2 regions of the Stenotrophomonas sp. 62841_Sma genome follow, and region 1 is predicted to be linked to the other one. Evidence: predicted binding sites of a transcription regulator. Region 1 holds the regulator's gene; the other holds the start of a gene.
What was found. Region 1 encodes FliA, which starts transcription of late flagellar genes. Its sites were predicted from a motif close to TAAAGTTTNNCNNNCNNNGGCCGATAA; they were not measured.
Positions count from the first base shown of each region.

Region 2: a site for FliA is predicted at 6,853-6,879, ahead of ACZK5G_RS19680 (methyl-accepting chemotaxis protein). Genes of this name have one in related genera too.

Region 1 covers NZ_CM151224.1:2,234,688-2,250,776, reverse strand. Annotated here, with positions in the region: gene flhB (flagellar biosynthesis protein FlhB) at 1-1,034, shown strand, start outside; gene flhA (flagellar biosynthesis protein FlhA) at 1,079-3,139, shown strand; gene flhF (flagellar biosynthesis protein FlhF) at 3,285-4,907, shown strand; gene ACZK5G_RS10460 (MinD/ParA family ATP-binding protein) at 4,894-5,781, shown strand; gene ACZK5G_RS10455 (RNA polymerase sigma factor FliA) at 5,778-6,521, shown strand; gene cheY (chemotaxis response regulator CheY) at 6,579-6,971, shown strand; gene ACZK5G_RS10445 (protein phosphatase CheZ) at 6,971-7,576, shown strand; gene ACZK5G_RS10440 (chemotaxis protein CheA) at 7,579-9,411, shown strand; gene ACZK5G_RS10435 (flagellar motor protein) at 9,513-10,253, shown strand; gene motD (flagellar motor protein MotD) at 10,255-11,271, shown strand; gene ACZK5G_RS10425 (ParA family protein) at 11,276-12,058, shown strand; gene ACZK5G_RS10420 (chemotaxis protein CheW) at 12,055-13,257, shown strand; gene ACZK5G_RS10415 (STAS domain-containing protein) at 13,543-13,851, shown strand; gene ACZK5G_RS10410 (response regulator) at 13,848-14,213, shown strand; gene ACZK5G_RS10405 (chemotaxis protein CheA) at 14,259-16,089, shown strand, end outside.
Region 2 covers NZ_CM151224.1:4,211,409-4,227,497, reverse strand. Annotated here, with positions in the region: gene ACZK5G_RS19720 (MFS transporter) at 1-296, shown strand, start outside; gene ACZK5G_RS19715 (KGG domain-containing protein) at 307-612, opposite strand; gene ACZK5G_RS19710 (CerR family C-terminal domain-containing protein) at 748-1,422, opposite strand; gene ACZK5G_RS19705 (M24 family metallopeptidase) at 1,415-2,671, opposite strand; gene ACZK5G_RS19700 (DUF4434 domain-containing protein) at 2,879-4,363, shown strand; gene ACZK5G_RS19695 (MarR family winged helix-turn-helix transcriptional regulator) at 4,369-4,833, opposite strand; gene ACZK5G_RS19690 (S41 family peptidase) at 4,884-5,795, shown strand; gene ACZK5G_RS19685 (NAD-dependent epimerase/dehydratase family protein) at 5,894-6,787, shown strand; gene ACZK5G_RS19680 (methyl-accepting chemotaxis protein) at 6,998-9,529, shown strand; gene ACZK5G_RS19675 (DUF2628 domain-containing protein) at 9,625-10,011, opposite strand; gene ACZK5G_RS19670 (hypothetical protein) at 10,229-10,399, shown strand; gene ACZK5G_RS19665 (TonB-dependent receptor domain-containing protein) at 10,460-12,505, opposite strand; gene mdoH (glucans biosynthesis glucosyltransferase MdoH) at 12,999-14,924, shown strand; gene ACZK5G_RS19655 (alpha/beta hydrolase) at 14,975-15,634, shown strand; gene ACZK5G_RS19650 (histidine kinase) at 15,638-16,089, shown strand, end outside.

The DNA.
Region 1 (16,089 bases):
AACTTGGCACGGCCGCCGTGTTCGGCGCCGGCGTGCTGGCGGTGATGGCCATGAGCAGCTCGATCGGCCGTGGTGCAAGCGCCTGGATGAAGCATGCACTCAGCCCAGAGCAGAGCCTGCGGCAGAACCCGAAGGAGCTGTTCGGCCACTTCGGCGACCTGCTGCTGCAGTTCATGCTGGTGATCGCGCCGCTGGTGCTGGTCTGCCTGCTGGCCAGCTTCGTCGCCCCGCTGGTGATGGGCGGCCTGCGCTGGTCGCAGAAGGCGATGATGCCCGACTTCAACCGCATGAACCCGATGAGCGGGCTCAAGCGCCTGTATGGCCCGGAAGCCATCGCCGAGTTCACCAAGTCGTTGTTGCGCGTGGCTTTTGTCGGCGTTGCCGCCGGGCTGGTGGTGTGGACCGGCTTCGACACCCTGCGCGGGCTGATCCACCACCCGCTGGAGACCGCCATCACCGACGGCCTCGGCTTCACCCTGCGCCTGCTGCTGGCCACCGCCGGCGCCATGCTGGTGCTGGCCGCCATCGATGCGCCCTACCAGCGCTGGAACTGGATGCGCAAGCTGAAGATGACCCGTGAAGAGCTGCGCCGGGAAATGAAGGAAAGCGAGGGCAGCCCCGAGGTCAAGGGCCGCATCCGCCAGCTGCAGCAGCAGATGGCCAACCGCCGGATGATGGAGGCGGTGCCCACTGCCGACGTGGTGGTGGTCAACCCCACCCACTACGCGGTGGCCCTGAAGTACGAAGGCGGCGCCATGAACGCCCCCAAAGTGGTCGCCCTGGGTGTGGATGAGACCGCCCTGCGCATCCGTGAAGTGGCCGACGGCAACAAGGTGGCGATCGTCTCCGCCCCGCCTTTGGCACGCGCCTTGTATCGGGAAGGCCAACTCGGAAAGGAAATCCCCGTGAGACTGTATTCGGCCGTCGCCCAGGTCCTGTCCTACGTCTACCAGCTGCGCGCCTGGCGCACTGGCCCGATGCCGGACGCCCCGCACATCCAGGTGGATGAATTCGGTAAGGGAGGCCGCCCGTGAGCGCCCAGCCCTCCACCGGTTTCAACACCCGCCGCGCGCTGGAAATGATCCGCCAGGGCCTTGGCGCACCGCTGATCGTGCTGGCCCTGCTGGCCATGGTCGTGGTGCCGCTGGCCGCACCGGTGCTCGATGCCCTGTTCACCTTCAACATCGCCATCTCGCTGATGGTGCTGCTGGCGGTGGTCTACGTGAAGCGCCCACTGGACTTCACGATCTTCCCGATCGTGCTGCTGATCACCACCATGCTGCGGCTGGCGCTGAACGTCGCCTCCACCCGCGTCATCCTGCTGAACGGCCAGAACGGCCATGACGCCGCGGGCAAGGTCATTGCCGCCTTCGGCGAGTTCGTGATCGGCGGCAACTACGCGGTCGGCATCGTGGTGTTCGCGATCCTGACCATCATCAACTTCGTGGTCATCACCAAGGGCGCCGGCCGCGTCTCGGAAGTGACCGCGCGCTTCATCCTCGACGCGATGCCCGGCAAGCAGATGGCGATCGACGCCGACCTCAACGCCGGTTTGCTGACGCGTGAAGAAGCCAAGCTGCGCCGCGAGGAAGTCCGCGAGGAAGCCGATTTCTACGGCGCGATGGACGGTGCCAGCAAGTTCATCCGTGGTGATGCCATTGCCGGCATCCTGATCCTGTTCATCAACATGCTCGGCGGCCTGGCCGTAGGCGTGCTGCAGCATGGCATGCCGTTCGGCGATGCCGCTGCCACCTACACCCTGCTGTCGATTGGTGATGGCCTGGTGGCGCAGCTGCCGGCGCTGCTGGTCTCCAGCGCCGTGGCCATGCTGGTCACCCGCGCCTCGCGTTCGCAGGACATGGCCCAGGCCATGACCGGCCAGGTGTTCGGCCAGTACCGCGCGCTGGCGATCACCGCCGGCATCATTGGCGTGGTCGGCCTGGTGCCGGGCATGCCCAACGTCGCTTTCCTGACGCTGTCCGCGATCCTCGGCTTCATCGCCTGGAAGGTCTACCGCAAGGGCAAGGCCGCGGCCACCGATCCGGCAGCCGCCGGCAATGACGCTGCCGCGCTCAACGCACTCGGCCGCCCGGCCGCGCCGGCTCCGACTGCCGAACTGAGCTGGGACGAGCTGCGCCCGGTCGATCCGCTTGGCCTGGAGGTTGGCTACCGCTTGATCCCGCTGGTGGACAGCAACCAGGGCGGCGAACTGATGGCGCGGATCAAGGGCGTGCGCCGCAAGCTGACCCAGGACGTCGGCTTCCTGATCCCGTCGGTGCACATCCGCGACAACTTGGAACTGCCGGCCAACGGCTACCGCGTGCTGGTGCACGGCGTACCGGTGGCCACCGCCGAGATCCACCCCGACCGCGAACTGGCGCTGGACCCGGGCAGCGCCCTCGGCGCACTGGAAGGCATCGCCGGCAAGGACCCCGCGTTCGGCCTGGACGCGACCTGGATCCAACCGCACCAGCGTGCCCAGGCTGAAACGCTGGGCTATACCGTGGTCGATCCGGCCACCGTGGTCGCCACCCATCTGTCGCACCTGATCCGCGAGCACGCACCGGAACTGCTCGGCCACGAGGAAGTGCAGCACCTGCTGGCCAACCTGGCCAAGAGCGCGCCCAAGCTCGTCGAAGATCTGACGCCGAAGGCGCTGCCGCTGTCGGCGGTGGTGCGCGTGTTGCAGAACCTGCTGATCGAACGCATTCCGATCCGCCAGCTGCGCAAGATCGCCGAAGCACTGGTCGAACACGCTCCGAACAGCCAGGACCCGGCCGTACTGACCGCCGCGGTGCGCACCGCACTGGGTCGTTTCATCGTGCAGGAGATCGCCGGAATGTCGGCGGAGCTGCCGGTGTTCACGCTCAACCCACAATTGGAACGTGTCTTGCAGGAGTCCACGCAGGGCAACGGCGCCGCGCTGGAACCCGGACTCGCTGAGCGACTGCACCAGAGCCTGGCCGAATGTGTCAGCAAGCAGGAAGCCCGCAACGAGCCCGCGGTCGTGCTGGTACCTGGCCCGGTGCGTGCCGCGCTGGCCCGCCTGGTCCGCCACAGCGTTCCGTCGCTGTCGGTCCTGGCCTACAGCGAGGTGCCGGAGGACAAGCGCCTGAAGCTGGTCGGAACGATCAGCTGACGCCGCCCTCCGATGCGCCAGAAAACAGACACCACTTTCGAACCAACGCAACAGACAGATACCAAGGGGAACCCGCACCGTGCAGACCACCGACCACCCGAGTTCTCCGACCGCCACCCCGCCGTCTTCGTCCCGTGACCACAGCATGAAAATCAAACGATTCGTCGCCGCCGACATGCGCTCGGCCATGAACCTGGTGCGCAAGGAACATGGTCCTGACGCCGTGATCCTGTCCAACCGCCGGATCGAGGAAGGCATCGAGATCGTCGCCGCCGCCAACTACGACGAGAGCGCCGTGCAGCGTGCACTGGAAGCCTCGCGTCGTGACATCGCTCCGCCGCCGGCGCCGAAGCCGCGCACCGCCGCCGACGCGGTGATCGCCGCGGTCACCCGCCGCCGCAGCAATACCCCGGCACCGGAACCGGTCGCCGCAACCACCTCGGCCGTGGCTGCCCTCGCCCGCGCTGCGGTCGGCGCCACCGGCCGCACCCTGGACAGCGCCGACGAGATCGTGCCGACCCGCGGCAGCACCGGCTTCGCCGCCACCCTGGCACGCGCCGCCGTCAACGAACCGGCGCTGCCGGATCAGATCTTCGCTCCGTTCGCCGAAGCCATCGTCGCACCGGCGCTCAGCACCGCCGCACCGGCCAACCGCGCCCGCTTCCAGATTGATCCGCCGCACGAGGCGCATCACGAAAACGCGGCCCCGGCTGTGCAGCCGCCGCCGCTGCCGACCGCTGCCGTGACCGAAGCGCAGCCCGGGATCGTTGCCAGCGGACCGGCACCGGTCGAAGCCAGCGACGAAACCGGCGCTGCCCCCGTGCTGGCCCCAGCCCCGGCACTGACCCTGGTGGCCCAGGACGACGCCGAGATCCGCCAGCTGCGCCAGGAAGTGGCCGGCATGCGCCATGTGATCGAGCGCGAGATGAACCGCTTCACCGACGAGCGCCTGCGCGGCTGCCCGGTGCGCGCCACCGCGCTGGACCTGATGGACGAGTATGGCTTCGATGCCGGCCTCGCCCGCGACGTGGCCATGCAGATCCCGCTGGAGACCGAGGCCCACCGTGGCCGCGGCCTGATGCTGGGGCTGATTTCGCGCAAGCTGCCGATCGCCCCGGTCGACCCGCTGGAAGAAGGTGGTGTGATCGCCCTGGTCGGCCCGACCGGCGCCGGCAAGACCACCACCATCGCCAAGCTGGCCTCGCGCTTCGCCGAGAAGCACGCGCCGCGTGACGTGGCCCTGGTAACCACCGACACCACCCGCATCGGTGCCCGCGAGCAGCTGTACGGCTACGGCCGCCAGCTCGGCATCGCGGTGCACGAGGCCAACAGCGGCACCGACCTGGACCAGCTGCTGGAACGCCTGAAGGACTACAAGCTGGTGCTGATCGACACCGCCGGCCTGGGCCCGCGCGACCGCGCCCTGGCCGCCCAGCTGCAGTGGCTGCGTGCCGCGCGCCAGGTCCGCACCCTGCTGGTGCTGCCGGCCAACACCAGCTTCGGCGACATGGACGAGGTGGTCCGCCGCTTCGGCGCCGCCAACCTGCAGGGCCTGGTACTGAGCAAGCTGGACGAGACCGGCCGCTTCGGCAACGCCCTGTCGGTGGCCGTGGATCATGCCCTGCCGATCACCTGGGTGACCGATGGCCAGGACGTCCCGGAGGACCTGCACCGGGCCAGTGCAGCCAATCTTGTACTTCGCCTTGAAGATTTGCGCCGCGCGGCCGATATGCCCTGCAACCCGGAGTTGAACCATGCCGTCGCGTGAGTACGCCAAGCTGACCAAGACCTTCCCGCTGTCGGCCACCCGCAGCGAGCCGCTCGGCCCTGTGCGCACCATTGCGGTCACTGGCGGTAAGGGCGGCGTGGGCAAGACGAATGTGTCGGCCAACCTGGCCGTGGCACTGGCTGGCATGGGCAAGCGCACGCTGCTGCTGGACGCCGACCTCGGCCTGGCCAACATCGACGTGATCCTGGGGCTGAACCCCACCTTTACGCTGGCCGACCTGGTCGCCGGCCGCTGCACGCTGGATGACGTCATCGTCGAAGGCCCGAACGGCGTGCTGGTGGTCCCGGCCGCATCCGGCCGCCGCCACATGGCCGAGCTGGCTCCGGCCGAGCACGTTGGCCTGGTCAACGTGTTCTCCGAGCTGGAGCGCGAGCTGGACATCATGGTGGTGGACACTGCCGCGGGCATCACCGATGGCGTGCTGACCTTCTGCCAGGCCGCACAGGACACCGTGGTGGTGGTCTGTGACGAGCCGGCCTCGATCACCGACGCCTACGCACTGATCAAGGTGCTGTCGCGCGAGCGCGGCGTGGACCGCATCCAGGTGGTGGCCAACATGGTGCGCGACCCCAACGAGGGCCGCGTGCTGTACGAGAAGCTGACCCGCGTCTGCGAGAAGTTCCTTGCCGATGTCTCGCTGAACTACCTCGGCTGCGTGCCGCAGGATGACTGGCTGCGCCTGTCGGTGCAGCGCCAGCAGCCGGTGGTGAAGGCCTATCCGTCCAGCCCGGCGGCGCTGGCGATCACCGAGATCGCGCGCCGTACCGCGCGCTGGCAGGCGCCGACCGAACCGCGTGGCGGCGTCGAGTTCTTCCTCGAACGCATCCTCAAGCAGCGTGGGGTGACGGCATGAAAGGCGCAGCCCAGTACAGGGAAGTGCAGCGCTCGGCGGCAAACGAAGTCATCGCCCAGCATTCGGACCTGGTGCGGCGCATCGCCCACCACCTGGCCGCGCGCCTGCCGGCCAGCGTCGAGGTCGACGACCTGATCCAGGCCGGCATGATGGGACTGATCGAAGCCTCGCGCAGCTATGACGCCGACCAGGGTGCTTCTTTCGAGACCTACGCCTCGATCCGCATCCGTGGTTCGATGATCGACGAGATCCGCCGTGGTGACTGGGTCCCGCGTTCGGTGCACCGCCGTGCACGTGATGCCGCCGCCACCATCCGCCGCCTGGAACAGAGCAGTGGCCGTGCCGCCAGCGCCACTGAAGTGGCCGCCGCGATGGAGATGCCGCTGCCTGAGTACCTGCGGCTGATGGAAGACGCTGCACGTGGCCAGGTGCTGAGCCTGGAATCGCGCATCGAGGACCAGGGCGAGCTGGACACCGTCGCCCAGGGCGGGCCGACCCCGCAGCAGGTACTGGAGCGCGGCGAGTTCGGTCGCGAGCTGGGCAAGGCCATCGGCCACCTGCCCGAGCGCGAACAACTGGTGCTCTCGCTGTACTACGAGCAGGAACTGAACCTGAAGGAGATCGGCGCGGTGCTCGGCGTGAGCGAGTCGCGGGTCTGCCAGATCCACGGCCAGGCGGTACTGCGCCTGCGTGGCCGGCTGAAGCTGTTCGAGGCTGCCGACGCAGGCCTCGAAGAATGAACATCCCCGAGGCGGCTGCCCCCGGCCGTCCGGAATGAACAACAAAGGAATTCTGCTTTGAACAAGAACATGCGCATCCTGATCGTCGACGACTTCTCGACCATGCGTCGAATCGTCAAGAACCTGCTGGGCGATCTGGGCTTCACCAATACCGCCGAAGCCGAGGACGGGCATGCCGCGCTGTCGCTGCTGCAGAGCCAGCCGTTCGATTTCGTGGTCACCGACTGGAACATGCCGGTGATGACCGGCATCGAGCTGCTCAAGGCCATCCGTGCCGATGCCAAGCTGAAGACCCTGCCGGTGCTGATGGTCACCGCAGAAGCCAAGCGCGAGCAGATCATCGAAGCCGCCCAGAGCGGCGTGAACGGCTACATCATCAAGCCATTCACCGCGCAGACGCTGGAAGAGAAGCTCGGCAAGATCTTCGAACGCCTGGCGGCCAGCGCCTGATGGATACCACGGTCGACAAGAACGCCCTCGCCCTGCGCCTGCAGGAGGCCCTGGACGCACTCGAGTCCGGTGACGAGGCCGCCTGGCGGCAGCGCATCGATGGGCTGGTCGCGCTGCGCACGCAGCCGATGATGAGCGGCCTCTCGCGGCTGGCCCGCGAGCTGGGACAGGCGCTGGGCGAACTGCCGACCGTGCCGAGCGAAGCCGGCGAACTGGACGACGCCTGCGCGCGACTGGACCACGTGGTGGCGATGACCGAACAGGCGACGCACCGCACCCTGGACCTGGCCGAGGAATGCCGCAGCCTGACCGAACAGCTGCGCGCTGAAGGCCTGCAGCCGGGCCAGGACGCGCAGCTCGAGCGCATCCGCCACAACCTGACCGAGATCGCCCTGACCCAGAGCTACCAGGACCTGACCGGGCAGATCATCCGTCGCGTGGTCGGCATCGTCCGCCGCGTGCACGAAGGCTTCGGCGCGCTCGGCCTGCCGCCGGAACAGCATCGCACCGACCCGGAACTGGCCGGGCCGGCACTGAAGGGACTGGACCGCCACGCGGTCTCGCAGAACGACGCCGACGACCTGTTGTCGGATCTGGGGCTGTAAGCATGAGCGCGGTATCCGACGACATCACTGCCGATTTCATCATCGAGGCGCAGGAGATCCTGGATCGCCTCGGCGAACAGCTGGTGTCGCTGGAGCAGGCACCGCAGGACAGCGACCAGCTCAACGCGGTGTTCCGCGGCTACCACACGCTCAAAGGCGGCGCCGGCTTCCTCGGCGTCACCGCCATGGTCGAGCTGTGCCATGCCGCTGAAGAGGCGCTGGGCGCCGCACGTGCCGGCCAGGCCGTGCTGCAGGCCCACCACTTCGACGCGGCCCAGCAATCGCTGGACTACCTGCAGTCGATGCTGGACGCGGTTTCCTCCGGCACCGAGCCGGGCTATGCGCCGCCGGACCTGATCGCACAGTTCGACGTGCACGGCGGTGGCGTGGCTGCACCCGCCGCCGCCGCCGCACCCACCGCGGGTGGCAGCGACCTGATCACCGACGACGAATTCGAGGCTCTGCTCGACCAGCTGCATGGTGGCAACGCGCCGACCGCGGTCGCGCCAGCGAAGAAGGCCGACGACGGACTGATCAGCGAAGACGAGTTCGAAGCCCTGCTCGACCAGCTGCACGGTGGCGCGGCACCGGGCACCAAGCCTGCGGCCGTGGTGGCACCGGCACCGATCGCAGCGCCGCGCCCGGTCGCCGCACCGGCACCGGCGGCGAAGCCGGCCGCCAAGCCGCTGGCCGAGGCCGAACATACCGTGCGCGTGGACACCAAGCGCCTGGACGCGATCGTCAACCTGATCGGCGAACTGGTGCTGTCACGCAATCGGCTCAAGACCCTGCGTGCACGCCTGCGCGATGAAGAGCTGGACCGGGCCGTGTCCACTCTGGATATCGCCACCGCCCGCCTGCAGTCGGCAGTGATGCGCACCCGCATGCAGCCGGTGGGCAAGGTGTTCTCGCGCTTCCCCAAGGTTGCCCGTGACGTCGCCCGCTCGCTGAAGAAGGAAGTGGACCTGGAACTGATCGGCGCCGAGACCGAGCTCGACCGCAACCTGGTCGAAGCGCTGGCCGACCCGCTGGTGCACCTGGTCCGCAACGCCATCGACCATGGCGTGGAAATGCCCGACCTGCGCGAGGCACAGGGCAAGCCACGGATGGGCCATGTGCGCCTGTCGGCACAGCAGGAAGGCGACTACGTCAGCATCGAGGTGCAGGACGATGGCGCCGGCATCGACCCAGAAAAGCTGCGTGCCAAGGCGCGCGAGAAGGGCCTGATCGATCCGGAAGCCGCCGCGCGCCTGAGCAGCGAGGAGTGCCTGCACCTGGTGTTCCTGCCCGGCTTCTCGACCAAGCAGCAGGTCACCGACATCTCCGGTCGTGGCGTCGGCATGGACGTGGTGCAGTCACGCATCCGCGAACTGAGCGGCCAGATCCAGATCCAGTCGGAACTGGGCCGTGGCAGCCGCTTCCTGATCCGCGTGCCGCTGACCCTGGCGATCCTGCCGACCCTGCTGGTGCAGGCCGGCGAGGACGTCTATGCGCTGCCGCTGGCCCGCGTGATGGAAGTGCTGCACGCGCCGCGCACCTCGCTGGGCTGGTTCGATGGCCGTGCCGTGCTCGACCGCCGCTCGCACACGCTGCCGCTGGTCGATCTGCGCCAGTGGCTGGATGTGACGCCGGCCGCCTCGTCGCTGCTGACCATCGTGGTGCTGCAGGCCGGCGAAGCGCGCTTCGGGCTGGTCGTGGACCAGGTGCGCGGGCGTGAGGAAGTGGTCATCAAGCCGCTGCCGAAAGCGCTGCGCGGCCTGCGCGGTTATGCCGGTGCAACCTTGATCGGCGATGGTCGCATGGCGCTGATCCTGGACGTGGACGGGCTGCGATGACCCCCGCCGGGCCATGCCCGGCGCCCCGAAAACTGTGACCACCGTCTGTACGCGATCTACCGGTGTCTCAAGTCCCATTCATACACGCCGATACCGGAACCATGGATAGACTCAGCCTCATTGGACTCTTTCTCGCCCTGGCCTCGCTGGTCGGCGGCAGCATCCTCAAGGGCGCCGGCCTGGCGTCGTTGTGGTCGCCTGCGGCGTTCGTGATCGTCATCGTCGGCACCGTCGCCGCGATCCTGCTGCATACCTCGCCGGCGGTGTTCAAGCATGCCTTCAAGATCGTGCGCTGGGTCGTGCGCCCGCCGCACAGCGATCGCCGCGAACTGATCCAGCAGATCGTCGAGTGGAGCAACATCGCCCGCCGCCAGGGCCTGCTGGGCCTGGAATCGCAGGTGGAAGCACAGCAGGACCCGTTCCTGCGCAAGGGCCTGCAGCTGCTGGTGGACGGCGTCGAACCCGAATCGATGCGGCACATGCTGGAAATCGAACTGGGCAGCCAGGAACACCAGGACCAGGCCGGTGCCAAGGTCTTCGAAGCGATGGGCATCTATGCACCGACACTGGGCATCATCGGTGCCGTGCTTGGCCTGATCGCGGTGATGAAGAACCTGGCCGACCCGAGCAAGCTCGGCCACGGCATCGCCGCAGCGTTCACCGCCACCATCTACGGCATCGCCTCGGCCAACCTGCTGTTCCTGCCGGTGGCCGCCAAGCTCAAGAGTGTGATCTCGCACAACACCCGCGACCGCGAAATGGTCATCGAAGGCCTGATCTCGATCGCCCAGGGCGAAAACCCGCGCAACATCGAAACCAACCTCTCCGGCTTCCTGCACTGACATGGCCCGCCGCAAGCACCACGAAGAGCACGCCAACCACGAAGCATGGGCGATCCCCTATGCCGACCTGATGACGCTGCTGCTCGCCTTCTTCGTGGTCATGTACGCGATTTCCTCGGTGAACGAAGGCAAGTACCGGATCATGGCCGACGCGCTGACCGATGCCTTCGGGGGCGCGCCGCGCACCATCAATCCGGTACAGGTGGGTAACAAGCAGGTGCAGGGTGGCGGCTGGGACAGCCCCTCGGTGATCAAGTCCGGCACCAAGATCGGGCCCTCGGCGCCTGCGCCGTCGCACGACCCGACCCTGCTGCCGTCGATGGCCTCGCAGATGCGCATGCCTGTTTCGGTGCACAACCAGGAGCAGATCGCGCGCGCCGAGCGCCAGCTCAACAGCATCGCCGACCGCCTCACCGCCGCGCTCGCGCCGCTGATCGACCGCGGCATGATCAGCGTGCGCCGCACCGAGCTGTGGATCGAAGTCGAGATCAACAGCGACATCCTGTTCCCCACCGGTTCGGCCGCGCTGGACGTGCATGCGCGGCAGACCCTGGCCAGCCTGGCCGAGGTCCTGCGCGACGTACCCAACAGCGTGCGCGTGGAAGGCCACACCGACAACGTACCGATCGCCACCGCCACCTTCCCGTCGAACTGGGAACTGTCGGCCGGGCGCGCGGCCAGCGTGGTGCACCTGTTCGCCGACCAGGGCGTGCAGCCGTCGCGGCTGGCGATGGTCGGCTACGGCCAGTTCCGCCCGCGCGAAGAGAACGACAGCGCGCAGGGCCGCAACCGCAACCGCCGGGTGATGGTCATCATCCTGGCCGACACCTCGCACTCGGTGGACCCGCTCGGCCAGCGCCTGAACGCAGCCACCGGTGCCACCCGGAACACCGATACCGAACAAGCCGCGGCAACTCCGGCTACCGCCCCCACCTCCCCCATCGCACCGGTGAAGTTGCCGCCGGTGCCGGCTGGCAGCCGCGTCGGCGCCGCCGTTCCCCCGGCAATGAAGGAGTAATCCGATGCGCATCTGGGCAGTCGCCAACCAGAAGGGCGGAGTCGGCAAGACCACCACCACCCTCGCCCTCGGCCGCGGACTGGCCGCACTTGGCCATCGCGTGCTGCTGATCGACCTCGATCCGCACGCCTCGCTCAGCCGCGCGTTCGGCGTACCGGTGGACCCGCCGCCGGCTGGCGTGCTGGAGCTGTTCGGCGCCCCGCCCGCCGATCTTTCCAGCCTGTGCCATGCCAGCAGCATCCATGGCCTGGACTATGTCTGCGCACAGTCCGCGCTGGCCACGCTGGAACGCCGCAGCGCCAACCAGCCTGGCCTTGGCCTGGCACTGCAGAATGCGCTTGCGCGCCACCAGGGCCAGCACGACTACATCCTGCTGGACTGCGCCCCCACCCTCGGCCTGTTGATGATCAATGCGCTGGCCGCAGCCGATCGCCTGATCATCCCCACCCAGGCCGAGCCGCTGGCCCTGCATGGCCTGGATGGCATGGTCCGCACCGGCGAGATGGTCGAACGCTCGCGCCGCCGCCCGCTGCCGATCTCGATCCTGCCGACCCTGTTCGACCGCCGCACCCGCGCCGGCAACGAGTCGCTGCGCACGATGCAGGATCGTCACGGCACCCGTGTGTGGGAAGACGCGATTCCGATCGACACCCGCATCAGCAACGCCGCCGGCCTTACCCTGCCGAGCGTTGGTGAGGATTACCCGGGCCGCGGCCTGGCCGCCTATCGCCGCGCGCTGAACTGGATCCTCGGCGAGGATGCCCGCGCCCTGGAGCAGGCCGCATGAACAGCACCGGTGTACTGGACGACTACCTGGACGAACTGCTGGGCGAAGCGATCGCCGTGGCACCACCGGCTGCACCGCCGCCGGCGAGCGACGAAGCGTGCCCAGCAATTGCAGCCGACGCCGAACGCGAGCCGACCTGGGATGACCTGCCGGCCGAGGTGATCTACGAAACCGAGACCGTCGCCGCTGCGCCTGCCGTCGACAACGCCGCACTCGAAGCCGCCTTCGACGCGGCCGCAACGGCTGAGCGCGAGCCCACCTGGGACGATCTGCCCGCCGAAGTGATCTACGAAACGGAGACTGTTGCTGCTGCCGCGGCAGAGGACGACGCAGCACTGGAGGCCGCCTTCGAGGCCGCCGCAATGCCTGTCGCCGCCCCCGAGCGCGAACCGACCTGGGATGACCTGCCTGACGAGGTGATCCACGAGACGGCCCCTGCTCCCGCCACCGCCAAGTCCGGCCCGGAACCTACATGGGACGACCTGCCGGACGAAGTGATCTACGAGACCGATCCGGCCGACAGCCATCGACTCGCCCACACCGACAGCCCCGGTCTGGAGGCCGCGTTCGAGGCCGCTGCCGGCGGCGAGGACGTTCCTGCGCCACCAGCGGCCGTGGTCGCAGCACCCGCTCCAGTTGCGCGCACCGATGCCGCGCCGCCCCCGCGCGTGGCCGTGGACGCGCCAGCAGGCCACCGCCCGAGCAGCTGGCAGGAGCTGCAGGCACAGGCACATCGGCCCGCCAGCAGCCCGCATCCACAGAACCGACGCGCCGGCGAGCGCACCTCGCGCTGGCTGCGCCTGCGCTGCGGCACCCAGGCCTATGCACTGGAACTACTGAAGGTGCAGGAAGTGGTGCTGCCGGTGCCGCTGCTGCCGTTGCGCGGCACTGCGCCGGCCATGCTGGGCATCATGAACCTGCGTGGCCAGGTGGTACCGGTGATGGACCTTGGCCTGCACCTGGGCGCCGCAGCCGCCGAAGACGACTCACAGACCCGCATCGTGGTGCTGGAGGAAGACGGCGAGACCATCGGCCTTCGCGTGTCGGCAGTGGAAGATGTCGCCAACCTCACCGATTCGCAGATCGAACCGCCCGATACCGCGCGCATCTGCCAGATCTCCAACGACCTGTTCCGTGGCGTCGCCCGGGTCAGCCAGCGCCCGATGATCCTGCTGGATGCCACCCGGTTGTTGAGTTGAACGAAAAATGGGGACGGAGGGGATTAAGTCGCAATCGACCAGGCGCTCCCGCAGCCACCCTCGGCAACCGCGACCACGCAGTGGGGACGTAAGGTATTGATCCAACGGATCAACGCCTTGCGTCCCCGACAGGCACCGCATCGGCGCAAAGCGCCGAGCCAGTTGCGACTTAATCCCCTCCGTCCCCTTTTCAACAGCGCCCGCATCGACGCACCGCGTCGATTCCCCTAAAGAACCCCGCCGGGGTGCCGTTATGGATCACGGAACCGTTTGTCCGGAGCAACGATGAGCACTGTCGAACTGGGTGGGGATCTCGGCATCGAGAGCACCACCGAGCTCAAGAACCGCCTCGCCCCGCTGGTGGCGCAGGCAGGCGAGCTGACCCTGGATGCCAGCCAGGTCGCCCGCATCCACACAGCCGCCGTGCAGGTGCTGTGTGCGTTCGTGCAGGCCCGCCGCGAGGCAGGCCTCGGCACCGGCTTCCACGGTTGCACTGCAACCTTCCGTGACGCCGCGCGCCTGCTGGGCGTCACCCAGGCCCTGGGCCTGGACGTAACCCATGACAACCTGAAATCTGTGGAGAACGCTGCATGAGCGCACGTATCTTGGTGGTGGACGATTCGGCGTCAATGCGCCAGATGGTGTCCTTCGCCCTCACCTCGGCCGGTTTTGCCGTCGAAGAAGCTGAAGACGGCGCGGTCGCGCTCGGTCGCGCCAAGGGCCAGCGCTTCAATGCGGTGGTCACCGACGTCAACATGCCGAACATGGACGGCATCGCGCTGATCCGCGAACTGCGCCAGTTGCCGGACTACAAGTTCACGCCGCTGCTGATGCTGACCACCGAATCGGCCGCCGACAAGAAGTCCGAAGGCAAGGCCGCCGGTGCCACCGGCTGGCTGGTCAAGCCGTTCAATCCGGAACAGCTGGTCGCCACCGTGCAGAAAGTGCTGGGCTGATCGCCCGCCACCGCTCCCCCTCTTCGCTTCCGGACCACCACTGCCATGAGCATGGACCTGCAACGCTTCCACGCCACCTTCTTCGAGGAGAGCCGCGAAGGCCTCGACGCGATGGAGGCTGGCCTGCTGGCCCTGGAATCGGGGCAGCAGGACGCGGAGATCATCAATTCGGTGTTCCGCGCCGCCCACTCGATCAAGGGCGGCGCCGGCACCTTCGGCTTCGATGCGATCGCCGGCCTGACCCATGTGCTGGAAACGCTGCTCGATGAGCTGCGTGCCGGCAAGCGGGCGCTGGAAGGCCATGCCGTCGACGCCATGCTGTCCTCGGTGGACGTGCTGCGCGCCCTGCTGCGCGAAGCCGAACACGGCCAGGCCGCCGATCCCGCCGCAGTTGCTGCGGTGAAGGCGCGCCTGGAGGCGGTTCTTTCCGGCGAGGCCGCAGCGAGCGCCCCCGCGGCCGCCGCAGCCAAGGTGGACGATACGCCGGAAGCCTGGCAGATCGGCTTCACCCCGGCGCCATCGCTGTTCATGAGCGGCAACGACCCGCTGCGCATCATCCGCGAACTTGAGCACCTGGGTTCGCTGCAGGTCGCCGCGCGCATGGAACGCCTGCCCGGCTTCGCCCAGCTCGACCCGCTCGAGGCCCACCTGGCGTGGGATCTCGGCCTGGTCGGCAAGGTGCCGCGCAGCAAGATCGAAGACACCTTCGCCTGGGTGCTGGACGACTGCGAACTGGACATCCGTCCGGCTGCGCCGCCGAGCCTGGCCACCGAGGCACCTGCTACACCCGCCCCTTCCACACCGGCTGCCGTTGTACCGGCGGCACCCGCCGCCGCTGCCAGCAGCGCTGGCGGCCAGGAAGCCGAAACCTCGATCCGGGTCAGCGTCGACAAGGTCGATGCACTGATCAACCTGGTCGGCGAACTGGTCATCACCCAGGCCATGCTCAAGCAGGTCTCGCACGCGCTGGACCCGGTCCACGCCGAGAGCCTGTTCGCCGGCCTGGACCAGCTTGAACGCAACACCCGCGACCTGCAGGAAGCGGTGATCGGCGTGCGCATGCTGCCGGTCGATGCGGTGTTCCGCCGCTTCCCGCGTCTGGTCCGCGACCTGTCCAGCCGCCTCGGCAAGCAGGTACGCCTGCGCACCGTCGGCGAAGGCACCGAACTGGACAAGGGCCTGATCGAAAAGATCGCCGATCCGCTGGTGCACCTGGTGCGCAACTCGATCGACCACGGTCTGGAAATGCCCGACGTACGTCGCGGTGCGGGCAAGGACGAGACCGGCACGATCACCCTGGCAGCCTCGCATCAGGGTGGCCATATCGTCATCGAAGTCAGCGACGACGGCCGCGGCCTGGACCGTGCCAAGATCCTGGCCAAGGCCACCGAACGCGGCCTGGCGGTGCCGGACAACCCGACCGATTCGCAGGTCTGGGACCTGATTTTCCAGCCGGGCTTCTCCACCGCCGATGCAGTCACCGACCTGTCCGGCCGTGGCGTTGGCATGGACGTGGTCCGCCGCAACATCCAGGCGCTGGGGGGCGAGGTCCAGATCGAAAGCAGCCTCGGCGCTGGCACCCGCACGCTGATCCGGCTGCCGCTGACCCTGGCTATCCTCGACGGCATGACCGTGGCGGTGGCCGGTGAAACCCTGATCCTGCCGCTGGCTTATGTGCTTGAGGCCCTGCAGCCGCAGGCCGAGGACATCCGCAGCATGGCCGGCGAAGGCCGCGTGCTGCGCGTGCGTGGCGAGTATCTGCCGATCCTGTCGCTGAGCGAGTACTACGGCTACGGCAACCGCGCACCGGGCAGCGAATCGCTGGTGGTGGTGGTCGAAGGCGATGGCCAGAAGATTGCGCTGGAAGTGGACGAGC
Region 2 (16,089 bases), 2.0 Mb from region 1:
CGATGAACGCGTTGCGTCAGGCAGGCATGAGCTTGGGCATCGCGCTGCTGGGCAGCCTGATGGGCCAGCGCGCCGTGCAGCAGTTCGCCGCGTCCGCGCAGGCGGCCGGGCAGCGGGAGCTGGCGGCACAGGCGCGCGAACTGATCCTGCAACCGGGCTCGATGCACGCCACGCCGCAGATGCTGACGTGGTATCGCAGTGCGATGGCCAGTGGTTTCGGATGGGCGATGGCTGTGGCCGGTGCGCTGGCCCTGCTTGCGGCGCTCGGACTGTATCGGCAGCGCGCACCGGCCTGACGCGCTGCATTCAGCCCTGCTGGCGTTGCGGACCCGCTGCCGTGCGTTCGATCTCCTGAGGCTGTTGTTGCTGCTGGCGCGCATTGGCGTGGCGAGCGTGTCCACCTTCACGACCGATCTCGGCCATGTGCTGGCGGTTGCGGCTGATCGCCTCGCCGCCCTTGCGGCCTGCGACACGTGCCTCGGCCGGACTGAATTCATGCGCGTTGCCGGAGGCATGTGCGGCGCGCCCGCCCTTGGCCGCGATCGCGCGCTGCTTTTCCTGGTCCATTGATGCGAAACCCCGGTTGGAGCTGCGCGGGTTCTGCTCAGTCATGTGAAATCTCCTGCGGTATGGGCGTCGCCTTCGTAGACGACGGCATCCATGCTTGGCCATCGCACGCTAAGTCCAGGTCGCCATCTTGGCCCTGGTTTTCACGCGCCCTGCGCACGGGGCTGATCAGGCAGCCATTCAGGCGGGCGCTGCCTTCGCTGCCGCCAGTGCCATGCCACTGACCACCGACCCGATCGTCTCTACGTCTGCCAAGGGAGCTCCCTGGTTCAGTCGCGCCTGCAGAGCTCCGTGGGAGACGGCGAAGACGATCGCTTGGCCGAGCAGGGCGTGGGTACGCAGCACCGTCTCGGCGCTGGATGGTTCGCTGCCGCGCAGGCACGCTACGCAGGCGGCCAACGTGGTGTGCAGGGGTTCGAACAGCGTACGGTGGGCACTGGCGAACGCCGCCGTCGGTTGGATCTGTTCGCGCGCCAACAGCAGCGTGCGTGGACCCGCATCCGGCGCCGACAGCAAGGCATGGACGAATGCCCGCATCAACTGCTGCAGCTGCTGCGCGGCCTGCCGCGCGCCGCTGGGTGGCGTTGCCGGCAGCGGCAATCGCTCGGCAATGGCTTGAGCGCAGCGCTGCAGCACGGCGGCATACAGTTCCTGCTTGCCACCGAAGTGATAGGGAATGGCTGACTGGCTGCAGCCGGCCTTGTCCACCAGCTGGCGGGTACGCACACCCTCCACGCCGAACGCGCTGAACAGCTGCAGCCCCGCGTGCAGCAGTCGGGCTCGGGTCTGCCCGCTGCGCGTCTCGGCCGCGCGCCGCCGTGCCGGTGTCTGCAGATGGGCGATGAACTCAGGCATCGGCCTGCATCAGCCGTGTCGAGTTTTCATTGAGCGCGGTACCCGCGTCCGCGCCGACGATGACCGTACCGCCGATGTTGGCCATGTGCCGGCCGAATGCACAGTTCGGTTCGAAGGCGAAACACATGCCGGCCTGGAGGGGCAGTTCGCGCCCGACAGTCGGCAGCGGCGCGATGTGCGCATAGCGCGCGGCCTCCGGCAGCGCTTCGATGCCCGGTGCACGGCCGAAGCCAATCGGTCCATAGGGGTTGAGGCTGTGGACCAACGGATGCACGTGCCAGCCGCCCGCCTCCAGCAGGGGCGCTTCCATCGCGTCGACGACATCGCCGAAAGTATTGCCCACGCGCAGTGCGGACAGGCCTGCTTCGTAGCTGCTGCGGGCGACGGCAGCGGCGCGATGGATGTCGTCGTGCACCTCGCCAATGGCAACCGCGGCCTGATGCTGGGTTTCCATCAGCCCGTACAGTGCGAAGATCTCCGACAGCACCAGGTCACCATCGCGCAGAATGCGCGGCGGCTGCGCACGATACTGCCAGGCGGGTGGTCCCCAGCCCACATACTCGGGACCCGAGCCGAGCAACACCTCGGCGGTATAGCCCCCCAGCGAGAAACAGGCGGCGGTCACTGCGGCAACCAGTTCGGCTTCCGAAACACCGGGGCGAGCAGTGGCACGCAGCGCCTCGCTCATGGATTCACCGATCCAGGCGGCATGCGCAATCAGCGCCAGTTCCTCCTGGCTCTTTACCGAGGCGCGCTGGAAGAACGCACGATATACCGGTACGAATTCCGCGTTCGGCACCGCCGCCTGCATGCCCTGCAGGGTGCGCGCGGGCATCGCGCCGTCGAAGTAGAACGGTGGATAGGGCTCCAGCCCCAGCACGCCGATACGTGCCGTGTGCAGGCCACATTGCTGCAGCCAGCGACCAACCTCCAGACCGGATTTTCCAACCCACAGCTGTTCGGGTGCGATCCACTGCAGGTCGCCGCGCAGGCAGGCCTGCAGGTGGTCGGCAATCATCAGCGAGGCAAAGGTGAACACCCGTGGCGGCTGGTCGCCGACGAACACCACGATCGAGCCGGGCCGGTCATTGGTGAAGTAGCAGTCCGGCGAGAACCCGGCCGGTGCGGCGGCTTCCCGGTCGCCATGCACAACCAGGGCATCGAGGCGTTCACTGGCCATGAGGTCGCGGGCCAGGGCCCAGCGGCGGTCGCGTTCCATCAGGCTGAGCGGTGCGGGCGGCGTGCGCATGAGGAGTATTCCAGGGGAAGGAGCGCGCAGGCTCGATCACGCAGTTGAATGAATCAACCGCTTGAATCGGCATTGCACGTGCGCTGCTGCGGGGGCAGCTGAAGTCGGCGATTGCGCAGCGTTGTCGATGATCTTGATGGGGCCACCGTTGCTGTTGATAGGATGCGCAACAACGCCACTCGCCTGGCCACGACAGGGACGTAGAACATGAACAGGATTGGATTGATCGCAGTGCTGGCCTGTACCGCCCCCGTCCATGCGGCCAGCCCCCTGTTGTCCGGCAGCTTCGTCCACGTTGGCTACTCGGGCAGCGACGAACAACTGCCGGCCGCGCAGTTGCCGCTGTTCCTGGATGAACTGCAGGACCTGGGCAACGACACGATCATCCTCGGTCAGGTGCGTGCCACCCGTGCCGGCGTCGGCTGCGCCAGCGGCGTGCAGGATTTCGAATGGATTGCCGGCTTTCCCGGCAAGCTCGGCACCGTGCTCGATGCGGCGGCCGCGCGCGGCATGAAGGTCGTGGTCGGCACCACCTACAGCTCGGGGCAGTGCGCCACCTTCTGGCAGGGGCAGAACGCAACGGCCGTGGCACAGGATGCGGCGCAGTCGCTGGCCCAGCTGGGCCAACAGTACGGATCGCATCCGGCGTTCGCTGGCTGGTACATCACCGACGAGCCAGCACAGGTGCCGGCTGATCGCGCGCCGTTCTACCGTGCGATCGTGACGGCGCTCAAAGGCAGTACACCCTCGCGGCCGGTGATGGTGGCCCCCTACCTGGCGTCATCCAGCGTGGATCCGGCCAGCGTGGGCCGGGCTGCTGCACAGTTCCGTACGGCCACCGGCGTGGATGTGCAGATCTGGCAGGACGGCATCGGCGCCGCCTCGCATGCACGCCTGTTCCAGTGGGATCGCCCGGGTCATTCCACCGAGGCGTATTACGAGGCGCTGTCGGCGGCGCTGGGGGCCAGCGGCCTGTGGGCCGACATCGAACTGTTCAACCATGGCAGTCCCTTGTTCCTGGAAACCGGCAACGGATTGTCCGGTGCCTATCGCTCCGCGTCGGTGCAGCGCATCAACCAGCAGTTGTGGAGTGCGCGTTCGGCCGGCAAGCGCGTTGCCTGGCTCAACCAGTACCACATGTCCGAGGTGGTCGGCCCCGGCCAGGGCTATGCCGAATCGTCGCGGATGATGAACACCTATCGCGGGCTGTATGGGCTCGGCGCGTCCTACCTCGTCGATCCGGTGCAGACCACGTACAGCTACAGCGTGGTACCGGATGCGAACTATCCGGACAGCAGTGGCCACGAGCTGTTCGATCGTCGGGTGGGGGATCCGCGCAACCCGATGGATGCAGGCTGGGTAGGCGTGCATGGCAACGCCAGCATCACCATCGACCTGGGCCAGCGCCGGCGGGTGGACTGGATCGGCCTGCATACGATGACCCGCCCGGCGTGGGGCATCGTCAGGCCGACAGCTGTGGAGGTGATGTGTGCCGAGCCGGGCGCCGCTGCGGTGAAGATCGGTGTGCTGTCGGCGCCATTCCCCCAGGCCGGACTGAGCGGTTCGACCGAAGAGGAATACGTGCTGGGCAACGCCGCGCCGCTGGCCGCGCAGTGCCGCACGCTGGAGCTGCGGTTGGCCAATGGCAGCTGGACGTTCCTCAGCGAAATCGAGATGGCGGCCGAGCAGTAAGCGCCTCAGCGTTGGGGCGTGCCGCGCAGTCGCTGCGCGAACGGCCGCTGTTCAAGCGCCTGCAGTGCGTCGCGCAGCACCTGCTCCAATGACTGTCCAAGATCGGCATCGAGGCTGCGCGCCGCGCGTGCCGTGGCCTGCCACTGCGCCTGCAGCGCCGGCAACGCCTGCAACGCGCGCGGGCTCAGCTGCAGGATGCGCTCGCGGCTGTCTTCACCGACCGCAGCGTGCAGCCAGCCGTCGCGCACCATTGCTGAAACCGTCTGGCTGAGCGCCGAATGGCTGAGCCCGCAGGCCAGTGCGAGATCCTTGATGCGGCAGGGTCCCTGCGCCATCAGCGTGCGCAGCACCGGGGTGTAGCGCGGCCGGTAGTCCAGCTTCAGGTCGCGGTAGGCCTGCTCGACCGCCGGGTCCAGCTGGTCGAGCAGGGCCCGCAGCAGTGTTCCCAGGGTGGCATGTTGGAGATCCATGGTGGCGATGATATATAAGCACTTACATATCATCAACATGGGGTGCGGTCATGGCGGTTTCGTGGATGCTGGGCGCGCTGCTGGCGGCGTCCTGCCCGGCCCAGGACGCGGTGCTGCAGGCGGCGGCCACGGCGATACAGGCGCAGTACCTGGACGTGGCCGAAGGCGCGCACATTGCCGAGGCCGTGCGCGGCTGGTCCACCCAGCAGCGCTATGTGGACAGCTGCGCGGACCCCAAGGCGTTCAGCGCACGCTTGAACCAGGATCTGGACGTGTTCGATGGCCACTTCCATGTCGAGCGGGTGGATGCCCGCGCCGGCCAGGACGACTGGCTGATGGCCTGGCGCGCAGACGCGCGCAGCAATGGTGCGGGCGTGCGCGAGGTGCGGGTGCTGGAAGGCAACATCGGTTACCTGCGCCTGAGCACCTTCTATCCGCTCGATCTGGCCCGGCCGAAGCTGGCCGCAGCCTTCACCCTGCTGGCCGACACCGATGGCCTGGTGCTGGACCTGCGCCAGAACGGTGGTGGCGATGACGGCAGTGCGGACCTGCTGGTGCGGACCCTGCTGGCGGCGGAGATCACCCAGGTGCAGTCACTGCAACGCCGTGGCCAGCGCCGTCCGGTACCGTTGCCACCGGCGAGCCTGGGGCTGTACCTGAAGCCGCTGGTGGTGCTGATCGACCGCCGCACCGGGTCGGCCGCCGAATTCGTCGCGTACTCGCTGCAGGCGCAGGGGCGGGCACGTGTCGTTGGTAGTCGAAGTGGCGGTGCGGCACATATGTTCGATGATCCTGTGCTGCTGCCGGATGGCTATCAGATCAGCATTCCCAACCGGCAGCCGATCAACCTCCGTACCGGAACCAACTGGGAACGCACCGGCGTCACGCCTGATGCAGCAGGCGGTGACGATCCGCTGTTCGTCGCCCGGCAGCTGCTGGCCCGATCGGCATCGCCAGAATGAACGCACAATTGCAACCGCGCCCTATCGCAGACGACATGCAGCGTGCCTAGAATCGATGCATCCCGGTAGTTCCCGGGCGCTTCGAGTGAATGGACTCAATGAAGATTCTGTTGACCGGCAGTTCCGGGCGGATCGGGCGTGCGATCTTCGGCGCGCTGGCGGCGGCCCACGAAGTGGTGGGGCTGGATCGCAGCCCATTCGCTACCACCCGCATCATTGCCGATGTCACCGATCGTCAGGCCGTGAAGCGGGCAGTGCAGGGCGTCGACGCGGTGATCCATACCGCGGCCCTGCACGCACCCCATGTCGGCCTGGTGCCGGATGCGGTATTCCAGCAGATCAATGTGGAGGCGACCGCACACCTGTTGCAGGCTGCCCGCGAGGCCGGTGCACGCCGCTTCGTGCTGACCAGCACCACGGCGCTGTATGGCCATGCGGTGGTGGCGGGCGGTTGCCGCTGGATCGATGAAGATACCGAGCCGCTGCCACGCACCATCTACCATCGCAGCAAGCTGCAGGCCGAGGCGTTGGCTGAAGCCGCTGCGGCGCCGGGCTTCAGCGTGCGCGTGCTGCGCATGGCCCGCTGTTTCCCCGAGCCACCGGAGCGGATGGCGATGTTCCGCCTGCACCGCGGCATCGACGCGCGCGACGTGGCCAGCGCACATGCCGCGCTGCTGCACGATGAGGGCGCTGCCTTCGCACGCTACATTGCCTGCGCACCGACGCCGTTCCTGCGCGAGGATTGCCTGGAACTGGCGACCCAGCCGCGCAGGGTGCTGGCCCGCCGCGCCCCGCAGTTGCTGGCCGAGTTCGAGCGCCGTGGCTGGCCGCTGCCGCTTAGCATTGACCGCGTCTACGACAGTGCACTGATGCGCCGCACATTGGGCTGGCAGCCGCGCTTCGGCCCGGACGACGTGCTGCAGCAGTACGCGGTTGGCAGCATCGAGGTGCTGCCGCGGGCCGAATGGATCAAGGACCGCGTGGCCGAATAGGGCGGCAGCCGGGCGGGTTCCTGACCCGACCCTGAGCAGGTTCAGGAATGTGCAGATGGACCGCCTCAACCTCGTTCGCAGGCGGCCGCTAACCCGGTGCGCTTCCAGCGCCGGGCGTGTCCCGGCGGCCGGTGGCCTGCGCGACGGATCGCGCACCTGCGCGGTGCCCTCGCGGTGCCGGTCGTCCTGAACTGCCTTGCGGATCCTTCCATGCCTTCTCCCCGTTCCGCCGCTGCCCGCCGCCCGGGCAGCATCGCCCACAAGCTGATGCTGGGCACCGCTGCGATCGCGCTGCTGTGCTTCGGCCTGACTGCGTTCCTGATCTACCGCCAGGCCAGCGCCAGCCTGATCGACGCCTCGCGCCAGACCATGGCCAGCGAAGCCACCGCCGAAGCCCGCCAGGTCGCGGCCGATCTGGGCACCGCCTTTGCCAGCAACGACGCCATGGTCGAGGCCGTGCTCGCCCAGCGCGCGCGCGGCGATGTTCCGGACCGTGCCAGCCTGGCTGCCGTGCTGGGAGAGCAGCTGCGCACCCACCCCGAGTGGCTGGGCAAGAGCACCATGTGGGAGGCCGACGCCTTCGATGGCAAGGATGCCGAGTTCGTCAACACTGAAGCGCACGATGCCACCGGTCGTTACATGAGCTACTGGGCCTGGCACGATGGCAAGCCGCAGCAGTCGACGATGACCGATTACACCGAGACGGCCAGTGGCTCCGGTGACTGGTACATGGTGCCCAGCCGCGACAAGCTGGCGAAGGTAAGCGAGCCCTACGCCTACGACATCGGTGGCCAGCAGGTGCTGATGAGCACGCTGAGCACGCCGATCATCGAAAACGGCCGGTTCCTCGGTGTATTCACTGTGGACTTCTCGCTGGCGGCGCTGCAGAAGCACCTGGCCACGCTGAAGCCGATGGGCGCCGGGCGCGTCGAACTGCTCTCGCCGAATGGCGTGGTGCTGGCCTCGGCCAATGCCGCCGAAATCGGCAAGCCACGTGGCGACGCATTGACCCGCAGCATGCTGGCAGACATCGCCGCCGACCGCCGGTTCGAAGCCTTCACTCCGGATGCCGCCGGCAACGTGCGCGTATACGTGCCGCTGCGTGTGGGCGATGCGCCGCAGCGCTTTGCACTGGGTGTGGTGATGCCGCACGCGGTGATCGTGGCCGAGGCGCGCCAGCTGCTGTGGCTGACCCTGCTGGTTGGTGTGGTGGCCGCGCTGACGCTGAGTGCCGGTGTCTATGTGCTGCTGCGCCGGTTGGCGATCCGCCCACTGGCCGAAGCCGTGCGCGTGGCCGGCGACGTCGCCGCGGGCAAGCTGGACAGCACCCTGCCGGCACGCAGCAACGACGAAGTGGGCCGCCTGCTGGACGCGATGCAGGGCATGCGGGGGCAGCTGCAGTCGGTGATGGCGGCGCAGGCGGAAATGGCGCGTCGCCATGGCGCCGGTGAAATCAGCTACCGCATGGACGCCTCGGCGTTCCCGGGTGAGTACGGCCGGATGGTGGCTGACAGCAACAAGCTGGTGGCCTCCAGCAACGCCGTCACCCAGCGCCTGGTCGACGTGATGCAACGCTATGCGGTGGGTGACCTGAGCGTGGACATGGAAGCGCTGCCGGGCGAGAAGGCGGTGTTCACCGCTGCAATGGCCACTACCAAGAGCAACCTGGCTGCGATCAACGATCAGATCCAGCAGCTGGCCGCTGCCGCCGCCGCCGGCGATTTTGCGGTGCGCGGCGACACGCTGCGTTTCGACCACGACTTCCGCCGCATGGTGGAGACCCTGAACACCATGATGCAGGTCAGCGACCACAACCTGGCGGCGCTGTCGACGCTGCTGCGCGCGATTGCCGCAGGCGACCTCAGCGCGCGCATGCAGGGCGACTTCCACGGGGTGTTCGCAGTGATGCGCGACGATGCCAACAGCACCGTGCAGCAGCTGACCCAGATCGTTGGCCAGATCCAGCAGTCGGCGGCCAGCATCCGCCTGGCGGCGGGTGAGATTGCCGCCGGCAACAGTGACCTGTCGCGCCGCACCGAGCAGCAGGCGGCGAACCTGGAAGAGACCGCGGCCTCGATGGAAGAGCTGACCTCCACGGTGCGCCAGAATGCCGACCACGCGCTGCAGGCCAACACCCTGGCCGGCTCCGCAGCGGGCGTGGCCAGCGAAGGCGGGCAGGTGGTCAGCCAGGTGGTGCAGACCATGGAACAGATCGAGGCCTCCTCGCAGCGCATTGCCGAGATCATTTCGGTAATCGATGGCATCGCGTTCCAGACCAACATCCTGGCGTTGAACGCGGCGGTGGAAGCGGCGCGTGCCGGCGAACAGGGCCGCGGATTCGCCGTGGTCGCCAGCGAAGTGCGTGCGCTGGCCCAGCGCTCGGCAGGCGCGGCCAAGGAGATCAAGGAGCTGATCGACGCCTCGGTGGCGCAGGTCGGTGCCGGTGCGCAGCTGGTGCACGGCGCGGGCCGCACCATGCAGGAAATCGTCGGCCAGGTCGGCCGAGTGAACGAGATCATGGCCGAGATCTCGGCAGCCTCGCGCGAGCAGTCGGCGGGCATCGAGCAGGTCAACCAGACCGTGGTGCAGATGGACGAGACCACCCAGCAGAACGCCGCACTGGTGGAAGAGGCCAGTGCCGCCGCGCGTGCGATGGAAGAACAGGCCGAGCAGCTGGCGGTGGCGGTCTCGCGCTTCCGCCTGCAGGCCGAGCCGGTGGCTACGGTCCGCCGCGCGGCCTGATCCTGTTGCGCGCACATGAAGACGCCCGGCCAAGGCCGGGCGTCTTCATTTCTGCTTGATGCTATGCCAGGCCGGAGTGCGGCGGCAGCATCGCGTCAGAACATGCCTTCGAAGGGATTCCAGCTGGCTTTGCCCTTCACCTGCTCCAGGTAGTAGCTGTAGTTGGTGCTGGCGGCAACCAGGAAGTTCATGGCGATGAACAGCGGGCGCGCGATGATGTCCGGCAGGAGCAGGGACACGATGCCCAGCACGAGGCCGATGCCGATCACCACCAGCGCCTTGCGCCACATGCCCAGAATGAACAGGTAGATGAAGCCGAAGAAGAAGGCGAAGAAGTTGATGTTGATCTTGAGGCGGTCGCCGAAGGACAGCGCCTTCCAGGCTTCCTTGAAGCGCGGCTCCTTCGGAGCGCCGTGCTGCTGGAAGAAATTGAAGCGGAACTGCCACTTCGGGCTGAAGCGGGAGAGGTCGACGGTGTTCATTGACGATTACGTCCTTGTAGGAAAACGGTTACATGATACGAGGCCGACGGTTCAGGAAACTACCCTCAACCGTCAAAAATGTGACGCGCCCGGCATGTGCAGGCCTGCGGCGGGGCGCCGCACCGTCACCCATCCGCCTTGTTTTTAGGATAGGGTGCGCAGTTCCGCTGCCGCCCCAGCTGAACCCGGGCGGCGGCGGGATGTCCATGGAGGTTGCATGACCACACCTGCTATACCGGAAAACGCACCGGGACCGGTGCTCCTGCCGACACCTGAAGTGGTGCAGGCACAACAACTGCTCGCACGCCAGCAACTGGCGGTAGCGATGGACCGTGCACGCACGGCCGCTACGCAGAACGCGGCTGCGGCCGCGCTGGAAAGCGAGTAATCCGCAACACCGCCGATCGCGCTGGCGTGCTGCCAGCGCGATCGCGGCGCGCGCCGCCGGTCAGAACCGCGCGGTCATGCTCATGAAGTAGCTGCGCCCGGCCACGAAGTAGTCGGTGGAGCCTTCCGCATACAGCTTCTTGTCGGCTAGGTTGCTGACACCGCCGCGCAGGGTCAGCACCTCGTTGACGTTCCAGGCAGCGGTCAGGTCATACAGGGTGTAGGCCTTGAGGAAGGTCGTGGCGGTACCGGTCTGCTTGCCGGTGTACTGCGCCGACAGGCTGCTGGAAAACACCGTATTGGGCGTCCAGTCCAGCGACGAATAGCCGGAAAACTCCGGCGTATCGATCAGGTTCCTGCCGGTGGTCAGGTTCTTGGCTTCCTTCATCCAGGTGGCCGAGGTGCGCCAGCGCCACTGCTCGCCGAAGCGGAAGTTCAGGTTGCCTTCCATGCCGCTGGTACGCGCGCGCTGCACGTTGCTCATGCGCGTCCACCAGATGCCGTTGAACTCGCCCAGCGGCGCGTATTCGATCTTGTTCTTGAAGTCGGTATGGAAATAGGTCAGGCCGGCATCGAGCAGGTCGTTGTCGAAGCTGATGCCGATCTCGCGGTTGGTGCTGGTTTCCGGGTCCAGGTCCGGGTTGCCGGCCATGTAGCAGCCGCCACGGGTATAGCCCAGCGGAATCAGCGAGGTGCAGCCGCGGCCGCCGGACTGGGTGGCCGCGGTGGCCGAATTCTCGGTCAGGCTGGGCGCGCGGAAGCCCTTGGAGACGCCACCGCGGATCGTCCACTGTTCGGCCGGGTGCCAGACCAGGTACGCACGCGGGCTGACGTGGCTGCCGAACTTCTCATGGTGGTCCAGGCGTGCGCCCAGGGTCAGCGCCAGCGTGCGGTGCAGCTTCAGTTCGTCCTCAACGAACAGTGCCCAGGTATCCACTTCCAGGTTGGAGCCGCTGACGGCATTGCCGGCATAGTCGATCGGCGCGCGGCCGATGGTATCGGTATTGGTCAGTTCCTGGCGCTTCCACTGGCCACCGACGGCGAACTGGTGTTCAACGCCCAGGGTGAACGGCGTGGTCAGGCTGCCTTCGATGATCGTATCGGTCGCCTCGGAGCGGCCGGTGGCGCCGATGTCGTTCTTGTACTCGGTCCAGTAGGCGCTGAGCTTCGAGTTGCCGAAGCTCCACTTGCCATCGTGGTTGAGCGCCAGCGAGCTGCGCTTGAGTTCGCTGGCACCCCAGGCGCCTTCGTCCTGCTTTTCCAGCGACGCGTCGATGAAGGCCTGCTGCACGCCGTGGCCGGCTTCCAGCGACAGTTCCTGCGCATCGCTGAGCTTCCACTGCAGCAGCGCGTCGACATTGCGGTCCTTCTCGCCGGCGTAGGCATTGCCATAGACACCACCGTTGGAGCGGTCGGAGTCGCGGCGCATGCTGTTGGCACCGATGCGCAGGCCGAAGCGCTCGCCGAGCGGACCGGAGAACGTCGCACCGATCTGCTGGGTATCACCGCGCTTGCCATCACCCGGGCGGGTATAGCTGTGGGTGGCGCTGCCGTTCCAGTCATCACCGATGCGCTTGGTGATGATGTTGATCACGCCGCCCATGGCGTCGGAGCCGTACAGCGACGACATTGGTCCGCGCACCACCTCGATGCGTTCGATCTGGTCGGGCGAGATCCAGTTCAGATCCTGGCGGCCGAGGTCGGGACGGTAGTTGGTCGAGGCCGAGCTGCCCATGCGCTTGCCGTCCACCAGCACCAGCGTGTAATTGGACGGCATGCCACGCAGCTTGATCTTGGACTGCTCGCCGACCGCGCTGAGGCCACCGGTCACGCCCGGCACGCGGCTGAGCAGGGTGGCCAGGTCGTGCACCGGCTGGCGCTCGATGTCCTCACGGCTGATCACGCTGATGCTGGCCGGTGCATCCTTGATCCATTGCTGGTTGCCCGAGGCGGTGACCACCACGGTATCCAGATCCTTGGTGGAGGCATCGGCGCTGGCCTCTGCGGCGGCCAGGCCGGGCAGGGCCAGCAGGCAGGCGGTGGCCAGAGCGCAGGCCAGGCGGGTGCGCGGCAGGCGCGCGGAAGGGGTACGGAACGACAGGGACATGACGGCTTCCATCGGAGGAGGGGGACCCGGTGGAAGCAGCAGGCGCACGCAGACAGCAGGCAGCCCCCTTCCATGGGTCGTTGGGCGCTGGGTTGGAACCGGCGCAGCTGGGTGGGTCTCGGCCGTGCGGAAGACGGTGACCTGCCTGGTTAATGAAATGATAACCGTTCGCGTTTGTTACGATCCAGTACCTGGGGCGACCAAGTGACATCCGTTCCCCTGCCCCGGCACTCGCCTGCTGTTTGCTGAATGGGGATAAATCCCGGCGTAGACCTTCGCACTCGGCTTACATCCGGCGCCCTAGACTGAGCCGCATTTTCGATTCCGCCCCGTTGGAGATCGTGTGGGTTCCGGTAGTGACAGACAGCGACTGCGTGGCGTGACGCCGACGCAGCCAGGACAAGTGCGGGCGCCGGGAAAGCGCGCCGGGAACCTTGGTGCATGCAGCCCGGCCGGGATGGCCGGCCGTGCCGACTGCGCGGAGTAGGCGGCAATGGAGGTGCAGACCATCCATGCGGAAGCAGATACGTCCCGGCTTGATGCCGGCTGGACGCTGCTGCCGGCCGAATCGCCGTTGCAGATGCCCGAGCAGACCCTGCGCGAAGGCCAACTGAAGGTTCGCCGCCACCGCACCTCGCCGCGGCTGATCGGCCTGCGCCGGTTCTATATCTTCGGCGGCACGCTGGCGATGACCGCCATCGCTACCCGGATGATGTGGCGGGTGCTGTCGGCCAATGGCATCAGCGTGCTCGAGGCCTGCCTGCTGGTGCTGTTTGTCGGCCTGTTCGCCTGGATCGCGCTGTCTTTCGCCAGCGCCGTGGCCGGCTTCCTGACTGCCGTGTTCGACCGGGGGTATCGCCTCGGCATCGACCCGGACAAGCCACTGCCGACAGTGCACAGCCGCACCGCGCTGCTGATGCCGACCTACAACGAAGATCCGCGCCGGCTGCTGGCCGGCCTGCAGGCGATCTACGAGTCGGTGGCCGCCACCGGCCAGCTCGACCGGTTCGACTTTTTCGTGCTCAGTGATACCCGGCGCGAAGACATCGCACGGGCCGAGGAGCAGGTGTTCGCCGAACTGCGCGAGCGCGTGCCCGATGGCCAGGCGCGGCTGTTCTACCGCCGCCGTGGCGACAACAGCGGGCGCAAGGCCGGCAACATCGCCGACTGGGTCCGCCGCTTCGGCGGTGCCTACCCGCAGATGCTGATCCTCGACGCCGACAGCCTGATGACCGGCGACAGCATCGTGCGCCTGGTCGCGGGCATGGAGCACAACGCCGACGTCGGCCTGATCCAGACCCTGCCGTCGGTGATCGGCGGGCGCACCCTGTTCGCGCGCATGCAGCAGTTCGGCGGCCGTGTGTACGGTCCGGTGATCGCCCGTGGCGTGGCCTGGTGGCACGGTGCCGAGAGCAATTACTGGGGCCACAACGCCATCATCCGCACCCGCGCCTTCGCCGATCAGGCCGGGCTGCCGGCGCTGCCGGGGCGCAAGCCGTTCGGTGGCCACGTGCTCAGCCATGACTTCGTCGAAGCGGCGCTGATGCGTCGTGGCGGCTGGGCCGCGCACATGGTGCCGTACCTGGGCGGCAGCTATGAAGAAGGTCCGCCGACCCTGACCGACCTGCTGGTGCGCGACCGCCGCTGGTGCCAGGGCAACCTGCAGCACGGCAAGGTGGTCGGCAGCCGTGGCCTGCACTGGATCAGCCGCATGCACATGCTGATCGGCATCGGTCATTACTTCACCGCGCCGATGTGGGCGATGCTGATGCTGATCGGCATCGCCATCCCGCTGTTCCAGGAAGGCATCGACTTCAACGCCCTGCTGCACCTGTCGCCCAGCGTGTACTGGCGGGCCCAGGACGAGGAACAGGTGGTGCGCCTGTTCGCGGCGACCATGGCGGTGCTGCTGCTGCCCAAGGTGCTGGGTTACCTGGCGATGCTGCTGGACCCGGTCGACCGCCGCGGGTGTGGCGGTGCCCTGCGCGCGTTCGTCTCGATGCTGGTGGAAACCGTATTGGCCGCGTTGATGGCGCCGGTGGTGATGTACGTGCAGTCGCGCGGCGTGGCCGAAGTACTGTCCGGCCGCGATTCGGGCTGGGACGCGCAGCAGCGTGACGATGGTGGCATTTCGTGGCTGGCGCTGATCCGTGGCTACGGTGGGCTGGGGGTGTTCGGCGCCTTCATGGGCATGCTGGCCTGGGCCGTGTCGCCATCGCTGGCCGCGTGGATGGCGCCGGTGGTGATCGGCATGGTGCTGGCGGTACCGGTGGTGGCGCTGACGTCTTCGCGTGGCCCCGGCGCCTTCCTGCACCGTCTTGGCCTGCTTGATATCCCCGAGGAGAACATCCCGCCGCCGGTGCTGGTACGTGCCGCGCAGCTGCGCCGGGAAGCGGCCGAACAACCGCCGCTGTACTGATCGTCCCGCGGCAGCGGCATAATGCGGCTCGAACTTGAAGGAGCCGCATCATGCTGCAAACGGTGGAACAGGAGACCGGCGCCTCGCCGCAGTGGTCGGTGATCTGGCTGCACGGCCTCGGTGCCGATGGCCACGACTTCGCGCCGATCGTGCCGGAGCTGGTGCGTCCGCATTGGCCGGCGCTGCGCTTCGTGTTCCCGCATGCACCGGTGCGGCCGATCACGATCAACAACGGCGTGCCGATGCGCGGCTGGTACGACATCGTCGGCATGGATTTCCGATCGCGCGCCGACATGGTGGGCGTGCAGGAATCGGTGGTGCAGCTGGATGCGCTGATCGCGCGCGAGATCGAGCGTGGCATCGCGCCGGAGAAGATCTTCCTGGCCGGTTTCTCGCAGGGGGGCGCGATCATCCTGACCGCCGCGCTGTCACGCACTGCGCCGCTGGCCGGCCTGATCGCGCTGTCCACCTACCTGCCCGAAGCCGACGGCGCAAAGCGCGCTGAAGGCGCCGTGCAGGTGCCGGTGTTCATGGCCCATGGCAGCAGCGATCCGGTGATTCCGCAGGCGGTGGCCGCACACAGTGCGCAGGCACTGCAGGCGCTGGGCCTGGAGGTGGAATGGCACAGTTACCCGATGGCCCACCAGGTCTGCGCCGAAGAGATCCAGGCGCTCGGTGACTGGTTGCAGGAACGCCTGGGCGCTGCCTGACCCATGCCGCCGGCCAGCGCCCCGCCCTGGATGCCGGAACTGTGCCGCCTGCCGCGGCTGGCGGCGATGCTCGGCCTGGCCGAACTGGTGGTGGTGGTGCTGGCCCTGGCCCCGGATGGCAGCCGCCACTGGACTGTGGGCGAACTGCTGTCGGCCAGTGGTTTCGCGTTGTGGCTGGCGCTGGCCGTAACGGCCAGCCTGTGCCTGCTGCGGAACGCGTTGTCGAGGTTGCCACAGGTTCTGGGGGCGGTCTCGGCCATCGCACTGGCGACGCTGATCGCGGTGGTCTGCGCGGGCATCGTGCATGCCCTGTACGCGGTGCTTGGCGACAGCTTCGCCCGCGGCATCAGCTTCTGGCGCTTCACGCTGGGCAGCGCGGCGACGACGGCGCTGATCACTGCCTTGGCCCTGCGCTACTTCTATGTGAGTGATCGCTGGGCCGCGCAGGTACAGGC